One region of the Streptomyces sp. MS19 genome, then DNA from elsewhere that is predicted to be linked to it. Evidence: riboswitches for the same ligand, from Rfam matches in the RefSeq annotation. Region 1 holds a riboswitch; each other region holds the start of a gene.

Evidence for each region. Region 1 has a riboswitch for cobalamin ahead of ACL02R_RS06635 (hypothetical protein). Riboswitches for the same ligand answer to the same signal wherever they lie in the genome.
Region 2: another riboswitch for cobalamin. It lies ahead of ACL02R_RS21365 (ribonucleoside-diphosphate reductase subunit alpha); the one in region 1 lies ahead of ACL02R_RS06635 (hypothetical protein).
Region 3: another riboswitch for cobalamin. It lies ahead of metE (5-methyltetrahydropteroyltriglutamate--homocysteine S-methyltransferase); the one in region 1 lies ahead of ACL02R_RS06635 (hypothetical protein).

What each region holds. Positions count from the first base shown of each region.
Region 1 is NZ_JBJZOH010000004.1:232,065-236,921, forward strand. Features, by position in the region: gene ACL02R_RS06620 (carbohydrate ABC transporter permease) at 1-310, shown strand, start outside; gene ACL02R_RS06625 (carbohydrate ABC transporter permease) at 313-1,224, shown strand; gene ACL02R_RS06630 (glycoside hydrolase family 2 protein) at 1,351-3,168, shown strand; cobalamin riboswitch at 3,302-3,422, shown strand; gene ACL02R_RS06635 (hypothetical protein) at 3,573-4,580, shown strand; gene ACL02R_RS06640 (energy-coupling factor transporter transmembrane protein EcfT) at 4,577-4,857, shown strand, end outside.
Region 2 is NZ_JBJZOH010000025.1:9,278-14,134, reverse strand. Features, by position in the region: gene ACL02R_RS21385 (carbon starvation CstA family protein) at 1-272, shown strand, start outside; gene ACL02R_RS21380 (CstA-like transporter-associated (seleno)protein) at 269-475, shown strand; gene ACL02R_RS21375 (DUF2079 domain-containing protein) at 675-2,114, shown strand; gene ACL02R_RS21370 (GNAT family N-acetyltransferase) at 2,182-2,724, shown strand; cobalamin riboswitch at 2,750-2,881, shown strand; gene ACL02R_RS21365 (ribonucleoside-diphosphate reductase subunit alpha) at 3,018-4,857, shown strand, end outside.
Region 3 is NZ_JBJZOH010000016.1:110,150-115,006, reverse strand. Features, by position in the region: gene ACL02R_RS17605 (fibronectin type III domain-containing protein) at 1-2,645, opposite strand, end outside; cobalamin riboswitch at 2,754-2,883, opposite strand; cobalamin riboswitch at 3,124-3,271, shown strand; gene metE (5-methyltetrahydropteroyltriglutamate--homocysteine S-methyltransferase) at 3,462-4,857, shown strand, end outside.

The DNA.
Region 1 (4,857 bases):
CGAGGCGTCCTCCCTGGACGGCGCGGGCGCCTGGCGCAGGCTGTGGTCCATCACCCTGCCCCAGCTGCGCCGCACCACCGCGCTGGTGGGCATGCTCCAGATCCTCGCCTCGCTCAAGGTCTTCGACCAGATCTACATCCTGACCAAGGGCGGGCCGAACGGATCGACCCGGCCGGTCCTCGAATACGTCTACGACGTCGGCTTCACCGGCTACCGGCTGGGCTACGCCTCCGCCATCTCCTATGTGTTCTTCGCGATCGTGATCATCGTGTCCCTCGCGCAGCTCCGCTTCTTCCGCCAGGAGGACTGACCATGTCAGCTACCGCAACCTCTCCGCGGCGCAGCGGCGCCCGGGGCGCCCGGGGCGCCAGGGAACGCTCCGGATCGCCGATGATGCTGGGCGCGGGACGCCTGCCGCGCGTCCTCGCCGGCGGCGCGCTCCTCGTGGCGGCCGTCGTGTGGCTCGCGCCGTTCGCCTGGGCCGTCGCCAGTTCCTTCCAGACGGAGGAGGACGCGGCCTCGCCGGGCCTGTGGCCGTTCAAGGGCGCGCTGACCCTGGACGCGTACCAGCAGATATTCGAGCGCGGCAACCTCACGACCTGGGCGTTCAACAGCATCCTGATCGCCGTCCTGGTGACGGCGCTGACCATCGTCGTGTCCACGCTGGCCGCCTACGGCTTCTCGCGCGGCACCTTCAAGGGGCGGCGCGCGCTGCTCGCGGTCACCGTCGCGTCGATCATGGTGCCGCCGCAGCTGCTGATCATCCCGCTGTTCCAGGAGATGCTGACGCTCAACCTGGTCGACACCTACGCGGCGGTCGTGCTGCCGCAGGTGGTCGCCCCGATGATGGTGTTCATCCTCAAGCGGTTCTTCGACGGCATCCCGCGGGAGCTGGAGGAGGCCGCCCGGATCGACGGCGCCTCCGACCTGCGGGTCTTCTGGTCGATCGTGCTGCCGCTGTCGCGGCCGATCGTGGCGGCGGTGTCGATCTTCGTGTTCATCGGCGCCTGGAACAACTTCATGTGGCCGTTCATCGTCACCAACGACCCCGACCTGATGACGCTGCCGGTCGGCCTCGCGACGGTGAAGGACACCTACGGCATCCAGTACGCGCAGTCCATGGCCTCGGCCCTGCTCGCCGCGCTGCCGCTGATCGTCGTCTTCCTGCTCTTCCAGCGCCGGATCGTCCGCTCGGTGGCCACGACCGGCCTCGGCGGAGCCTGACGCGACCCGCTTCCGGCGGCCCTCAAGGGCCGCCGGAATGGGCTTGTACATCGATGTAAATCCGTGGTGCGATAGGGCTGCGCCCTTCCGCGCGCCACCCTCCGCACCATCCCGCAAGGAGCACCCGTGCCCACTCCCACCGCCGTGCCGCGTCCGGAGTACCCGCGCCCGCAGTTCGCCCGCCGTGACTGGCTCAACCTCAACGGCACCTGGCAGTTCGAGACCGACAGGGGCGACAGCGGCCTGGAACGCGGACTGCTCGACCGCGAGCTGACCGGCACGATCACCGTCCCGTTCGCCCCGGAGTCGGAGCTGTCCGGCATCGGCGACACCGACTTCCTGGAGGCCGTCTGGTACCGGCGCTCCCTCGTCCTGCCCGCCGAGTGGACCGGCCGCCGCGTGCTGCTGCACTTCGGCGCCGTCGACCACGACGCGACGGTGTGGGTCAACGGGACCGAGGTCGTCCGCCACCGCGGCGGCTTCACGTCCTTCACCGCCGACCTCTCCGGCGTCGCCGGGCCCGGCGAGGAGGCCGTCATCACCGTCCGCGCCCGCGACCCGAAGTCCGGCCCGCAGGCGCGCGGCAAGCAGGCCCTGAAGTACGCCAACCACGACTGCAACTACACGCGCACCACCGGCATATGGCAGACGGTGTGGCTGGAGCCGGTCGCCGACGTGCACCTGCGCCGCCCCCGGATCACGCCCGACCTGGCGGGTTCCGCGTTCCACCTGGAGCTGCCGCTGTCGGGCAACCGCCCCGGGCACCGCGTGGTGGCCGTCCTGTCGGACGAGAACGGCGAGGTGGCGCGCGCCGAGGCCCGCGCGGACCTGGACCTGGCGCCCCGCCTGTACCTGCCCGTGTCCGAGGAGCGCCGCCGCGAGTGGAGCCCTGAGGACCCGCACCTCTACGGCCTGCGGCTGACCCTGCTGGACGCCGAGGGCACCGAACTCGACACCGTCGACAGCTACGCCGGGCTCCGCGCCGTCGGCATCCGCGGCAAGGCGGTCACGCTGAACGGCCGCGCCGTCTTCCAGCGCCTCGTGCTCGACCAGGGCTGGTACCCCGACGGGCTGATGACCGCGCCGAGCGACGAGGCGCTCGTCCGCGACATCGAACTGTCGATGGCGGCCGGCTTCAACGGCGCGCGCCTGCACCAGAAGGTCTTCGAGGAGCGCTTCCTGTACCACGCCGACCGCCTCGGCTACCTGGTCTGGGGCGAGTTCGGCGACTGGGGCGCAGAGGTGGGCGGCTCCTCCGGCGACAACCAGCAGCCCGACGCCTCGTACCCGGCGCAGTGGCTGGAGGCGATCGAGCGCGACTACTCGCACCCCTCGATCATCGGCTGGTGCCCGCTCAACGAGACCTACCAGAAGCTGCACGACCGCATCACGCAGCTCGACGCCGTGACCCGCGGCATGTTCCTCGCCACCAAGGCCATGGACACCACCCGGCCCGTGATCGACGCCTCCGGCTACGCCCACCGCGTCATCGAGACGGACATCTGGGACTCGCACAACTACGAGCAGGACCCCGGCCGGTTCGCCGAGGCCGTCTCGGGCCTCGCCGACGGGAAGCCCTTCGCCAACGCGTACGCGGACGGCGCCGCGTACTCGCTGCCCTACCGCGGCCAGCCGTACTTCGTCAGCGAGTTCGGCGGCATCTGGTGGGACCCCGAGGCCGCCGCCGACGCGGCGGGCGACGACCGCACCGAGTCCTGGGGCTACGGCGACCGGCCGCGCGACGAGGAGGAGTTCCAGACCCGTTTCGCGGGCCTCACCGGCGTGCTGCTCGACGACCCGGACATGTTCGGCTACTGCTACACGCAGCTCACCGACGTCTTCCAGGAGCAGAACGGCGTCTACCGCTTCGACCGCAGCGAGAAGCTGGACGTGGCGCGGGTGCGTGAGGCCCAGCTCCGCCCGGCTGCCATCGAGACCGACTGACGTCCCCCGCCGCCCCGTTCCGGCCCCGTCCCACCCGCTGGGGCGGGGCCCGCGCGGGTGGTGCCCTGGCCGGGGCGGCGCGGACGGCCGTATCCTTGTGCGCAGTTCGCCCGTGTGTCCGGGCGGGCGCCCCACAACTGAATGCGTGTACGGCGGAGGGAAGCCGGTGGGAATCCGGCGCTGACCTGCAACCGTGAGCGGCTCCCGCGAGGGTGCCGTGAGCCGGAACGCTCACCGTGCGACGCGGACTTCTCTCACTGTCATGGTTTGCAGCGTGGAGCCCTCAGCCGTCCCGGCCCCCCGGCCCCTGCCGCCTCGTACCAGCCGTACGAACGCGCGTCAGGGGCCGCCGTGCCGGGAACCCCGGTGGGCCGGTTCCGGCTGCCCAACGGGAAAGGCACGCGATGTCCCGCCCCACCGTCAGAGCAGCCGTCACCGGCCTGCTCGTCGCGGTGCTCCACCTGTTGTGGCCCGCCGCGGCCGGGAGCGCGCTCGCGGCACGTCCGGCGGCGGCCGGGACGCCCGGGTTCTGCCCGGACGACTCCGGCGTCAGCGTCGTCGTGGACTTCCGCGAGCTCGGCGGTGGCCGCGTCGTCCGCTGCGCGCCCGGCAGCCAGCGCGACGGCCTGGCGGCGCTGCGCAACGCGGGCTTCGACGTGGCGGGCACCGCCCGCTGGGGCGACTCGTTCGTCTGCCGGATCAACGGGCGTCCCGGCGTGGACCGCGAGCCGTGCGCCGACACACCGCCCACCACCGCGTACTGGTCCTACTGGCACGCGGAGAACGGCGGACCGTGGCGCTACAGCCAGCGCGGCGCGGTGAACCGGACGCCGCCGCAGGGCAGCATCGACGGCTGGTCCTTCCAGCTCGGCGTGGCGGAAGGAGAGTCGATCGCCCCCGGCGTCGCACCCCTGCGCGTCGGCACGCCCGCCGAACCGCCCGCACCCGGCGGCGGTGGCAGTGGGGGCAGCGGCAACAGCGCACCCGATGCACCGCCCACCCCGCAGCCACCCGTTCAGGACACACCGGCCACGGGCGGCGACAGCGGCGGCACGGCACCCACCGGCGAACCGGCCGCCACCGAGCCCGCCCCCGACGAGGAGCCGGACGAGCCGGACGAGGCGGACGAGACCCCGCCGGACGAAAGCCCCACCCCCTCACCCGATGCCACGCCGACCGGCGGACCGGCGACCGGAACCGCCACAGCCTCCGGGCAGGCCGCCGGAGCCGCCGGCGACTCCGACTGGGCCGGCGAGGACAGCGCCTACGCCGAAGCGGAGATCGACGGCTCCTCCGGCCCGTCACCCCTCACCCTCGGCGTCCTCGCCCTGCTGGCCGTCCTCGGCACCGGCGGCATCGTCACCGCACGCCGCAGGCGCCGCGCCGCCGCCGCATCGGCCGACGACGCATGACGCCCGCAGGCCCGCTGCCCCGTGCCCTGCACCCCGGAGCGTGGTGGCTGTGGGCCCTCGGGCTCGCCGTCGTCGCGGGACGGACCACCAACCCGCTCCTGCTCGCCCTGCTGCTCGCGGTGACCGGCTACGTCGTCGTGCGGCGGCGCACCGACGCCCCCTGGGCCCTGTCATTCCGGATGTACCTGGTCTTCGGCGCCGTCATCGTCCTGATGCGCGTCGTGTTCAGGGTCGTCCTCGGCGGGGGACAGGGCGAGCACATCCTGCTCACCCTCCC
Region 2 (4,857 bases), on a different contig from region 1:
CCACGCTGGACGCCTTCCTGTCCGCCGTGCTGGCGCTGCTGGTGATCGTCGTCTTCGCCGACGCGCTGCGGGTGTGCGTGAAGGCGATCAGGCGGCCGGGCTCGGTGGCGCTCGCCGAGGCGCCGTACGCCGAGTCCCGCATCGTCGCGCCCGCCGGGCTGATCGCCACGCGCGAGGAGCGCGCGGAGCTGGCCGCCGCGGGCCTCGGCCCCGGGGGCGGCATCCCCCGGCAGGCGGACGGCGAGCGGGCCGGGGCGGAGGTGCGGGAGTGACGCGGGCGGCGCGCAGGGCGCTGGCGTGGCTGCGCTGGTACGTCACCGAGTTCACCGGCGAGAACGCGTACGACCGGCACGTGGCGCTGCTGCGGGCCGCCGACCCGGACGCCGAGGTGCCGAGCCGCCGGGCGTTCGAGCGGCGGCGCGTGGCCGGGCGCTACGGCGACCCGCGTGACGGCGGCTACCACGGCTGCTGCTGAGCCGGGCGCGCCGGACGCGGGCGCGTGAGGGGCCGTCACACCGCGTGGTGTGACGGCCCTCACTCGTCTTCCGGGCCCTCCTGGTGACCGGCCGCCCGCCGCCCGGCGTATGAAAGGGGGAAGCAGCCGGACGGGCGCGGGCGCGCGGGACGGAAGGGGAAGAGGTGGCGGTGCGGGGCACTCCGGGGGGTGGGCGGACATGACGACGCTCACCGCCGCGGGCGAGCGTGACGCCGACGCGGGCCCGATAGCCGGGCGGCGCGTCCCCTTCCGGCCGGGGCCGCGCGCCGATCCGTACCTGCTGGCCGCCGTGTTCCTGGTGCTGTACACGGCGGTGTCGGTGACGCGGCACCTGCGCTGGGAGAACCGTTCCTGGGACCTCGGGATATTCGAGCAGGCGGTCCGCTCGTACGCCGGGCTGCGGCTGCCCGTCTCGGACCTCAAGGGGCCGGACTTCGCGCTGCTGGGCGACCACTTCAGCCCGGTGACGGCGCTGATCGCCCCGTTCTACCGGCTGTTCCCGACGCCGGTGACGCTGCTGGTGGCGCAGGCGGCGCTGTTCGCGCTGGCGGTGGTGCCGGTGACGCGGGTGGCCGCGTACCTGCTGGGGCGGGCGACGGGGGTGGCGGTCGGCGCGGCGTACGGGCTGTCGTGGGGCGTGCAGCGGGCCGTGGACTTCGACTTCCACGAGATCGCGTTCGCCGTGCCGCTGATCGCGTTCTCGCTGGAGGCGCTGCTGCGGGGGCGGTACCGGGCGGCGCTGTGGTGGGCGCTGCCGCTGCTCGCCGTGAAGGAGGACCTGGGGCTCACCGCGGCCGCGATCGCCGCCGTGGTGGCGCTGCGGGCGCGCGGCGGGCCCGAACCGCGCGTGGTGCGGCGGGCGGTGGTCTTCGCGGTGTGCGCGGCGCTGGCGTGCCTGCTGACGATCGCCGTGCTGATACCGGCGTTCAACTCCGGCGGTGACTACGACTACTGGTCGAAGGTCGGGGACGGCGGCGGGCCGGTGCAGACGGCGTTCACGGACGTCGACCAGAAGCTGCGCACGCTGCTGTGGGTGCTGGTGCCCACGACGGGGCTGCTCGCGCTGCGCTCCCCGCTGCTGCTCGTCCTGCTGCCCACGCTGGGCTGGCGCTTCGTCTCGGACGACCCGCACTACTGGGGCACCGACTGGCACTACAGCGCGGTGCTGATGCCGGTGGTGGCGCTCGCGCTCGTGGACGCGGTGGCGCGTACGCGGGCGGGCGAACGGCGGCCGTGGCTGCGGGCGTACGCGGAACGGCTGCCGATGGGCGTGCTGGCCGCCGCGCTGGCGCTCAGCACGGCCCTGCCCGTCGCCGGACTCACCCACACCGCGACCTACCGGCCGGGCCATCTGGCCGAGGCCGGGGAACGGGTGCTGTCGGTGATCCCGGACGGCGCGGAGGTGGCGGCCAACGTGCGGCCGACAGCGCATCTGACGGCGCGCTGCCGCGTCTTCTGGATCGGGAACACGGACGGGCCCGCGCCCGAGTACATCGCCTACTGGGACCCGGCGCAGACGGCCGAGGAACTGACGCTCTACGCGCACCGGATGAACCCCGACGGGGTGTACGAGGTGGTCGCGCAGGAGGCGGGGTACTGGGTGCTGCGGCTGCGCTGAGCTGAGCACGCCCGGGAGGGTGGGGCGGCCGTGGCCGGTTGTCAGACCCCTCGGTCACACTGTGTTCATGGACATCGTGATCAGGGAAGCGCGGAACGACGAGCTGGACGCCGCGGGGGAACTCACGGCGCGGGTGTACCTGGAGGGCGGACTGCTGCTCCAGGGCGCGGACGACCCGTACTTCGCGGAGCTTCGGGACGCGGTGCGGCGGGCGGCGCACGCGGACGTGCTGGTGGCCGTGGAGTCGGCCGGGGACGGGGGCGCGGGGCGGATCGCCGGGAGCGTCACGTTCGTCGGCAGGGGCGGCGAGTTCGCCGATCTGGCGGGCCCAGGCGAGGCCGAGTTCCGCATGCTGGCGGTGGACCCGCGGGCGCGGGGGCGCGGCGTGGGCGAGGCGCTCGTCCGGGAGTGCCTGCGCCGGGCGGGGGAGGTCGGCGCGCGGCGTGTCGTGCTGTCGAGTCAGTCGCAGATGCACACTGCACACCGGCTGTACAGGCGGCTCGGCTTCGACAGGGCGCCGGATCTCGACTGGGAACCGGTGCCCGGTGTGCGGCTTCACGCGTTCGCACACGAGCTGCCCGACCTCTCGCGTGACGACCACAACATATAGGGGACTCCGTCGCACGCGACACAAGATGTATGCTCATCTCGCTGTCGCCGCAGGGGAATCCGGTGGGAATCCGGAGCTGTCCCGCAACGGTGTGTGATGCGCCGCGCCTCGCCGCGCGTCACGAGTCCGAGCACCTGCCGGCAGTTCCACGAACACGTCCGGGCCTCGTGGGTTGGGCCGGCGGACGCGTGCGGCATGTGTTTGCCCCACTACACGCATGCCCGCAGGCGACCGGTGGTCCCGCCCGCGAACGCCCCTCAGATCCGCTGCGATTCGAGGGAGATCACGTCACAGTGACCACTGCACCCGTCGCCCCCGCGGAGCCGGCCTCAGACGCGCTGACGCGCGTCCTGGGCGAGCTGGCCGCCGACCTTCCCGCGACCGACCCCGCCCGGGTCGCCGCCGCCGTCCGCAGGGGCAGGCACCCCGGCGCGGGACCCGAGGAACTGCGCGCGCTCGCCATCGACGCCGCGGCCGCGCTGATCGCCGAGGAACCCGCGTACTCGAAACTCGCGGCCCGGCTGCTGACCCTGGCGGTCCGCGACGAGGCGGCGGGGCAGGGCGCCGTCTCCTTCTCCGCGTCGATCACGGTCGGTCACCGCGAGGGTCTGATCTCGGACCGCACCGCCTCCTTCGTCGCGCGCCACGCGGCGGAGCTCGACGCGCTCGTGGACCGGGCGGTCGCCGACGGCGCCGACGACCGTTTCGAGTACTTCGGGCTGCGGACCGTGGAGTCGCGGTACGTCCTGCGCCATCCCCTCACCCGGCGCGTCATCGAGACCGCGCAGCACTTCCTGCTGCGCGTCGCCTGCGGCCTGGCCGAGGACGAGTCGCCGCGCGCGCTGGCCGAGGTCGCCGAGCTGTACCGGCTGACCAGCTCGCTGGCGTACCTGCCCTCGTCGCCCACGCTGTTCAACTCCGGGACCAGCCACCCGCAGATGTCGTCCTGCTACCTGCTGGACTCGCCGCTGGACGAGCTGGACTCCATCTACGACCGCTACCACCAGATCGCCCGTCTCTCCAAGCACGCCGGGGGCATCGGCCTGCCGTACTCGCGGGTGCGCGCCCGCGGTTCGCTGATCCGGGGGACCAACGGCAAGTCGAACGGGATCGTGCCGTTCCTGCGCACGCTGGACGCGTCCGTCGCGGCGGTCAACCAGGGCGGGCGGCGCAAGGGCGCGGCCTGCGTCTACCTGGAGACATGGCACGCGGACATCGAGGAGTTCCTCGAACTGCGGGACAACACGGGCGAGGAGGCCCGCCGCACCCACAACCTGAACCTCGCCCACTGGATCCCGGACGAGTTCATGCGCCGCGTGGAGGCGGACGGCGACTGGTCGCTGTTCTCCCCCGCCGACGTGCCGCACCTCGTGGACCTGTGGGGCGGCGACTTCGACGCCGCCTACCGGCGCGCCGAGGCGGAGGGGCTCGCCCTGCGGACCGTCCCCGCCCGCCAGCTGTACTCCCGCATGATGCGGACCCTCGCGCAGACCGGCAACGGCTGGATGACCTTCAAGGACGCCGCCAACCGCACGGCCAACCAGACCGCGCGCCCCGGCGCCGTCGTCCACTCCTCGAACCTCTGCACCGAGATCCTGGAGGTCACCGACGACGGCGAGACCGCCGTGTGCAACCTCGGCTCGGTCAACCTCGCCGCCCACCTCGGCGCCGACGGACGTGTGGACTGGGAGCGTCTTGACGCGACGGTGCGCACCGCCGTCACGTTCCTCGACCGCGTCGTGGACCTGAACTTCTACCCGACCGGCCAGGCCGCCACCTCCAACTCCCGCTGGCGCCCGGTGGCCCTCGGCGTGATGGGCCTCCAGGACGTCTTCTTCCGGCTCGGCCTGCCCTTCGACTCCCCCGCCGCGCGCGAGCTGTCCACCCGGATCAGCGAGCGGATCATGCTGGCCGCCTACGAGACGTCCGCCGCCCTCGCCGAGCGGCACGGGCCGCACCGCGGCTGGGCCGACACCCGCACCGCCGACGGCGTCCTCCACCCGGACCACTACGCCGACGCCGCGCCCGCCTGGCCCGAGCGCTGGGAGGCGCTGCGCGCCCGCATCGCCCGCACCGGGATGCGCAACTCGCTGCTCCTCGCCATCGCGCCGACCGCGACGATCGCCTCGATCG
Region 3 (4,857 bases), on a different contig from region 1:
GCGGCGTGCCCGGCGAGGGTGTCGGCGGTGCGCTGCGCGGTGGCGCCGGCCGGGTCGGCCGCGGCGAGGGCGAGGAGCGCGTCGGCGGTCAGGCCCGGGTCGGGCGTACCGGCGCGGTCGAGGATGTGGCCGCCGCGCTGGAGTTCGCGGGTGAGCCAGGCGAGGGCGTCGGCGGCGTCGGGGTCGGTGCCGGTGAGGGGCACGATCTCCCAGGTGGCCCGCGCCGTACCGGAGTTGCCCGCCGGGTCGGTGGCCGTGACGGTGAGGGTGTGCGTGCCGTCGCCGAGGCCTTCGGCGCGCCAGGGCGAGGTGCACGGGGCGGGCTCGGCGCCGTCGAGCGCGCAGGCGGTGGTGGCGGCCGGGTCGTCCACGGTGAACTCGGCGGTCGCGTCGCGTTCGGTGCCGCGGGGCGCGGGGACGGCGGTGAGGCGTACGGTCGGCGCCTCGTCGTCGGGGCCGGTGACGCGGCGGACGCGGTGCTGCTGGCCCTCGGCGACGAGGACGTTCCCGGCGGGGTCGGCCGCGACGGCGTAGCCGCCCTGGACGCGGGCGCGCGTGGCGGGGAGGCCGTCGCCGCTGTACCCGGGTGTGCCGTCGCCCGCGACGGTGGTGATGGTCCCGTCCGGGTCGATCCGGCGGACGGCGCCCGGCTGCGAGACGTACAGCTCGCCCCCGGGACCGGCGGACACGCCGCCGGGCGAGAGGAGTTGTGCGCGCGTGGCGGGGCCGCCGTCGCCGCCGTGCCCGGCGGTGCCGTCGCCCGCGACGGTGGTGACGGTGCCGGTGGCGGTGTCCACGCGGCGGACGCGCTGGTTGCCCGGGTCGGTGACGAGGACGCCGCCCGACGCGTCGACGGCCAGTGCGGCGGCCGAGCTGAACGAGAACGCGGCCTCCGTCGCGGGCCCGCCGTCGCCGGAGAACCCGGCGCGGCCCGTACCGGCGAACGCGGTGACGACGCCGGTGTCCGGCGCGAGGGCGCGGACGCGCGACGCGTTGGTGTCGCTGACGTACGCCGTCCCGTCCGGGGCGACGGCGATGCCGCTGGGGGAGCCGATCCTGGCCTCGGTGCCGGGGCCGCCGTCGCCGGTGTCGCCGCGCGATCCGGTGCCGAGGACGGTGGTGACGGTGCCGGTGGCGGCGTCCACGCGGCGGACGCGGCGGTTGCCGGTGTCGGCGATCCACAGGTCGCCGTCGGGGCCGATCGCGACGGCGTTCGGGTCGCGCAGGGACGCGTCGGTGGCGGGGCCGCCGTCGCCGCCGTAGCCGCGTGTGCCGTTGCCCGCGACGGTGGTGACGGTGCCGGTGGCGGCGTCCACGCGGCGGACGCGCTGGTTGCCGGTGTCGGCGATCCAGATGTCGCCCGAGGCGTCGGTGGCGACGCCGAACGGGTTGCTGAGCGCCGCGTCGGCCGCCGGGCCGCCGTCGCCGGAGAAGTCCTGGGCGCCGGTCCCGGCGAGGGTGGTGATCCGGCCGGGCACGAGGCGGGGGTCAGCCGCCGTGACGGCGACGGGCGCGGAGGGCGCCGAGGGCGCGGACGCCCCGGCGGCGTTCACCGCCAGGACGGTGAAGGTGTACGCGTCCGCCGGGTCGAGGCCGGTGACGGTGGCCGTGGTGCCGGTGGCCGTGGCGGTGGCGCCGCCGGGGTCGGCCCGGACGGTGTACGAGGTGACGGGCGCGCCGCCGTCGTCGCCCGGCGCGCGCCAGGTGACGGTCGCCTCGCGGACGCCGCCGCGCGCCCGTACCTGGTCGGGGGCGGCGGGGGCGGTCGTGCCCGGCGCGGCGGGGACGACCGGGTCGCTGGGGGCGGAAGCGGCGGACTCGCCCGCGCCGTTCTGGGCGCGGACGCGGAAGGTGTACGGGGTGCCGGGGGTGAGCCTGGGCACGGTGGCGGTGGTCGTGTCGCCGGGCACCTCCACGCGCGCGCCGCCGGGTGCGGCCTCGACGGAGTAGCCCGTCACGGGCGCGGGGCCCGCCGGGGGTTCCCAGGTGACGGTGGCGGCGGCGATCCCGGCGGTGGCGCGGACGTCCGTGGGGGCGGCGGGGACGCTCGCGGGCGGAGCCTGGCAGCACAGGACGTCCCAGTCGGGGGCCTGCCGGGGCTGCGGGGCCTGGGCCTCGGCGCCGCGCGTCTCGACGTAACGCCAGCCGTCCACCGAGCCGTTGGCGAGGCGGCGGGTGCCGGGGCCGACGCCGGAGTAGGCCCAGCCGGGGCCGCGGGAGGCGTCGTGCGCCCAGTAGGACCAGTAGCGGGTGGTGCCGTCCGGGCGGGTCTCGCCGCAGCCGGTGGCGGGGTAGCCGTCGATGGCGCAGACGAGGCCGTTGGTGTGGAAGCGCACGGTGTGGCCGGTCAGCGGGAACATCTCGGCGCCGGTGGGCGGCCGGCCGGTGCCCCCGGCCGCGGTGCCGGCGCAGGACCAGGTGACGGCGGGGGCGGGGCGTTCGCCGGCCAGGGGGTCGGCGACGGTGCCGAAGTCGATCACGAGCCCGGCGCTGCCGGAGGGCGCGCACTCGGCGGCGGTGCCCGTGTCGGCCGTGGCGGGGACGGCCTGCGCGAGGAGGCCGAGCAGCAGCAGGAGGAGGACGGCCGGGAGGGCCCGTCGCCGCGCCGGGGCGCGGTCGAGTCTTCGTGCGGCCGGTCCGTCCATGGGGGTCCCCTCCCGAGTGCGCCGCGCGTGTCCCGGGGAGGAGGGAAGGCATCCGGCGCGGGGGCGGCCGGGCGTCTTCGCTGTCCGCAGTCCACGACGGATGTCGACGAAGCATCACCGCGCCGAGGGCGATCCGACTCGCACCCCGCCGGGACGGCGGGATGCCCACGGTTGCGGGACAGTGCCGGAATTCGACCGGCTTCTCCCACGGCATGGCACCACATGTCCGTTCCGATGGCCGGGCGGCGCCCGGGGGCGACCGTGAACTGACCGTCCCGCGCGCTGTCTTGCGCGGGTCCGATCGTCAACCGACCGTCGAATCGAACGGATGTCACTGTGGCACACTCCGATTCGCAGGACAACCGGCCCTGGCGCCGGGCGGTGTCCGCGATGCGAGCGGTGTGGTGCGCGGCCCCCGGCGGCCCTCTAGGCTGACGGCAGCAGCTGGTCCGCCCTGCCCGCCAGGCAGGCGCGTCGCAAGAGGGAACCCGGTGGGAATCCGGGACTGCCCCGCAGCGGTGAACGGGAACGACCGCCGTCATACAGCACTGGGCCCCCGCGGGCCCGGGAAGCGACGGCCAGTAGGTGTCCTCCCCGTGAGGACGCGCCCGTGAGTCCGAAGACCTGCCCGCTGCCCGTGCGCGGCCCGCCGCGCGCGGACATCCCGGTGACCCCGAGGGCGGGTCGGCGTGCACACCAGGCGGACGGCCGTGCCACGGCGATGGCACGCGGTACACCGTCGCCGCCAGGTCGTCACCCCTTCGCGCCCCTCCCCCGCCGGGATGGTCAGGACACACACTCGCGAAGGAGAGTTCCGTGACATCCGAGTCCGCAGCCGCGGCACCGCAGGCCACCGTCCACGGCTACCCCAGGCAGGGGCAGAACCGGGAACTGAAGAAGGCGATCGAGGGCTACTGGAAGGGCCGCGTCACCGCCGGGGCCCTCCGCGCCACCGCCGGAGAACTGCGCCGTGCCAACTGGCGGCAGCTCGCCGACGCAGGCATCCACGAGGTGCCCACCGGCGACTTCTCGTACTACGACCACGTCCTCGACACCACCGTCATGGTCGGCGCGATCCCCGAACGCCACCGCGCCGCCTTCGAGGCGGACGCGCTGGACGGCTACTTCGCCATGGCGCGCGGCACGCAGGACGTGGCGCCGCTGGAGATGACCAAGTGGTTCGACACCAACTACCACTACCTCGTCCCCGAACTCGCCCCCGGCACCGCGTTCACCGCCGACTCCGCCAAGCAGGTCGCCGAGCTGAAGGAAGCCTCCGCCCAGGGCCTCACCGCCCGGCCCGTGCTGGTCGGCCCCGTCACGTACCTCCTGCTCGCCAAGCCCGCGCCCGGGGTGGCCGACGGCTTCGAGCCGCTGTCCCTGCTGGACCGGCTGCTGCCCGTCTACGCCGAGGTGCTGGCCGACCTGCGGGCGGCGGGCGCCGCGTGGGTGCAGCTGGACGAGCCGGCGCTCGCCGCCGACCGCACGCCCGCCGAACTGGCGGCCGCCGCCCGCGCCTACCAGGTGCTCGGCGGCGCCGCCGACCGGCCGAAGCTGCTCGTCGCCTCCTACTTCGACCGCCTCGGCGAGGCGCTGCCCGTGCTCGCGAAGGCGCCCGTCGAGGGCCTGGCACTGGACTTCACCGGACGGGCCGCCGCGAACCTGGAGGCGCTCGCCGCCGCGGGCGGCCTGCCGGGCAAGCGCCTCGTCGCGGGCGTCGTGGACGGCCGCAACATCTGGATCAACGACCTGGAGAAGTCCCTCACCACGCTCGGCACCCTCCTGGGCCTGGCCGACCGCGTGGACGTCGCCCCTTCCTGCTCCCTGCTGCACGTCCCGCTGGACACGTCGGCCGAGCGCGCCATCGACCCGCAGCTGCTGCGCTGGCTCGCGTTCGCCCGGCAGAAGACGGCCGAGACCGTCACGCTCGCCCGCGCCCTGGCGCACGGCACGGACGCCATCGCCGCCGAACTGGCCGCCAACCGCGCCGACCTGGCCTCCCGCGCCACCTCCCCCCTCACGCGCGACCCGGCGGTACGGGCCCGTGCCGCCGCCGTGACCGAGGCGGACGCGCGCCGCTCCGCGCCGTACGCCGAGCGGGCCGCCGCGCAGCGCGCCGCGCTCGGCCTGCCGCTGCTGCCGACCACGACCATCGGCTCGTTCCCCCAGACCACGGCCCTGCGCACGGCCCGCGCCGACCTGCGCGCCGGGC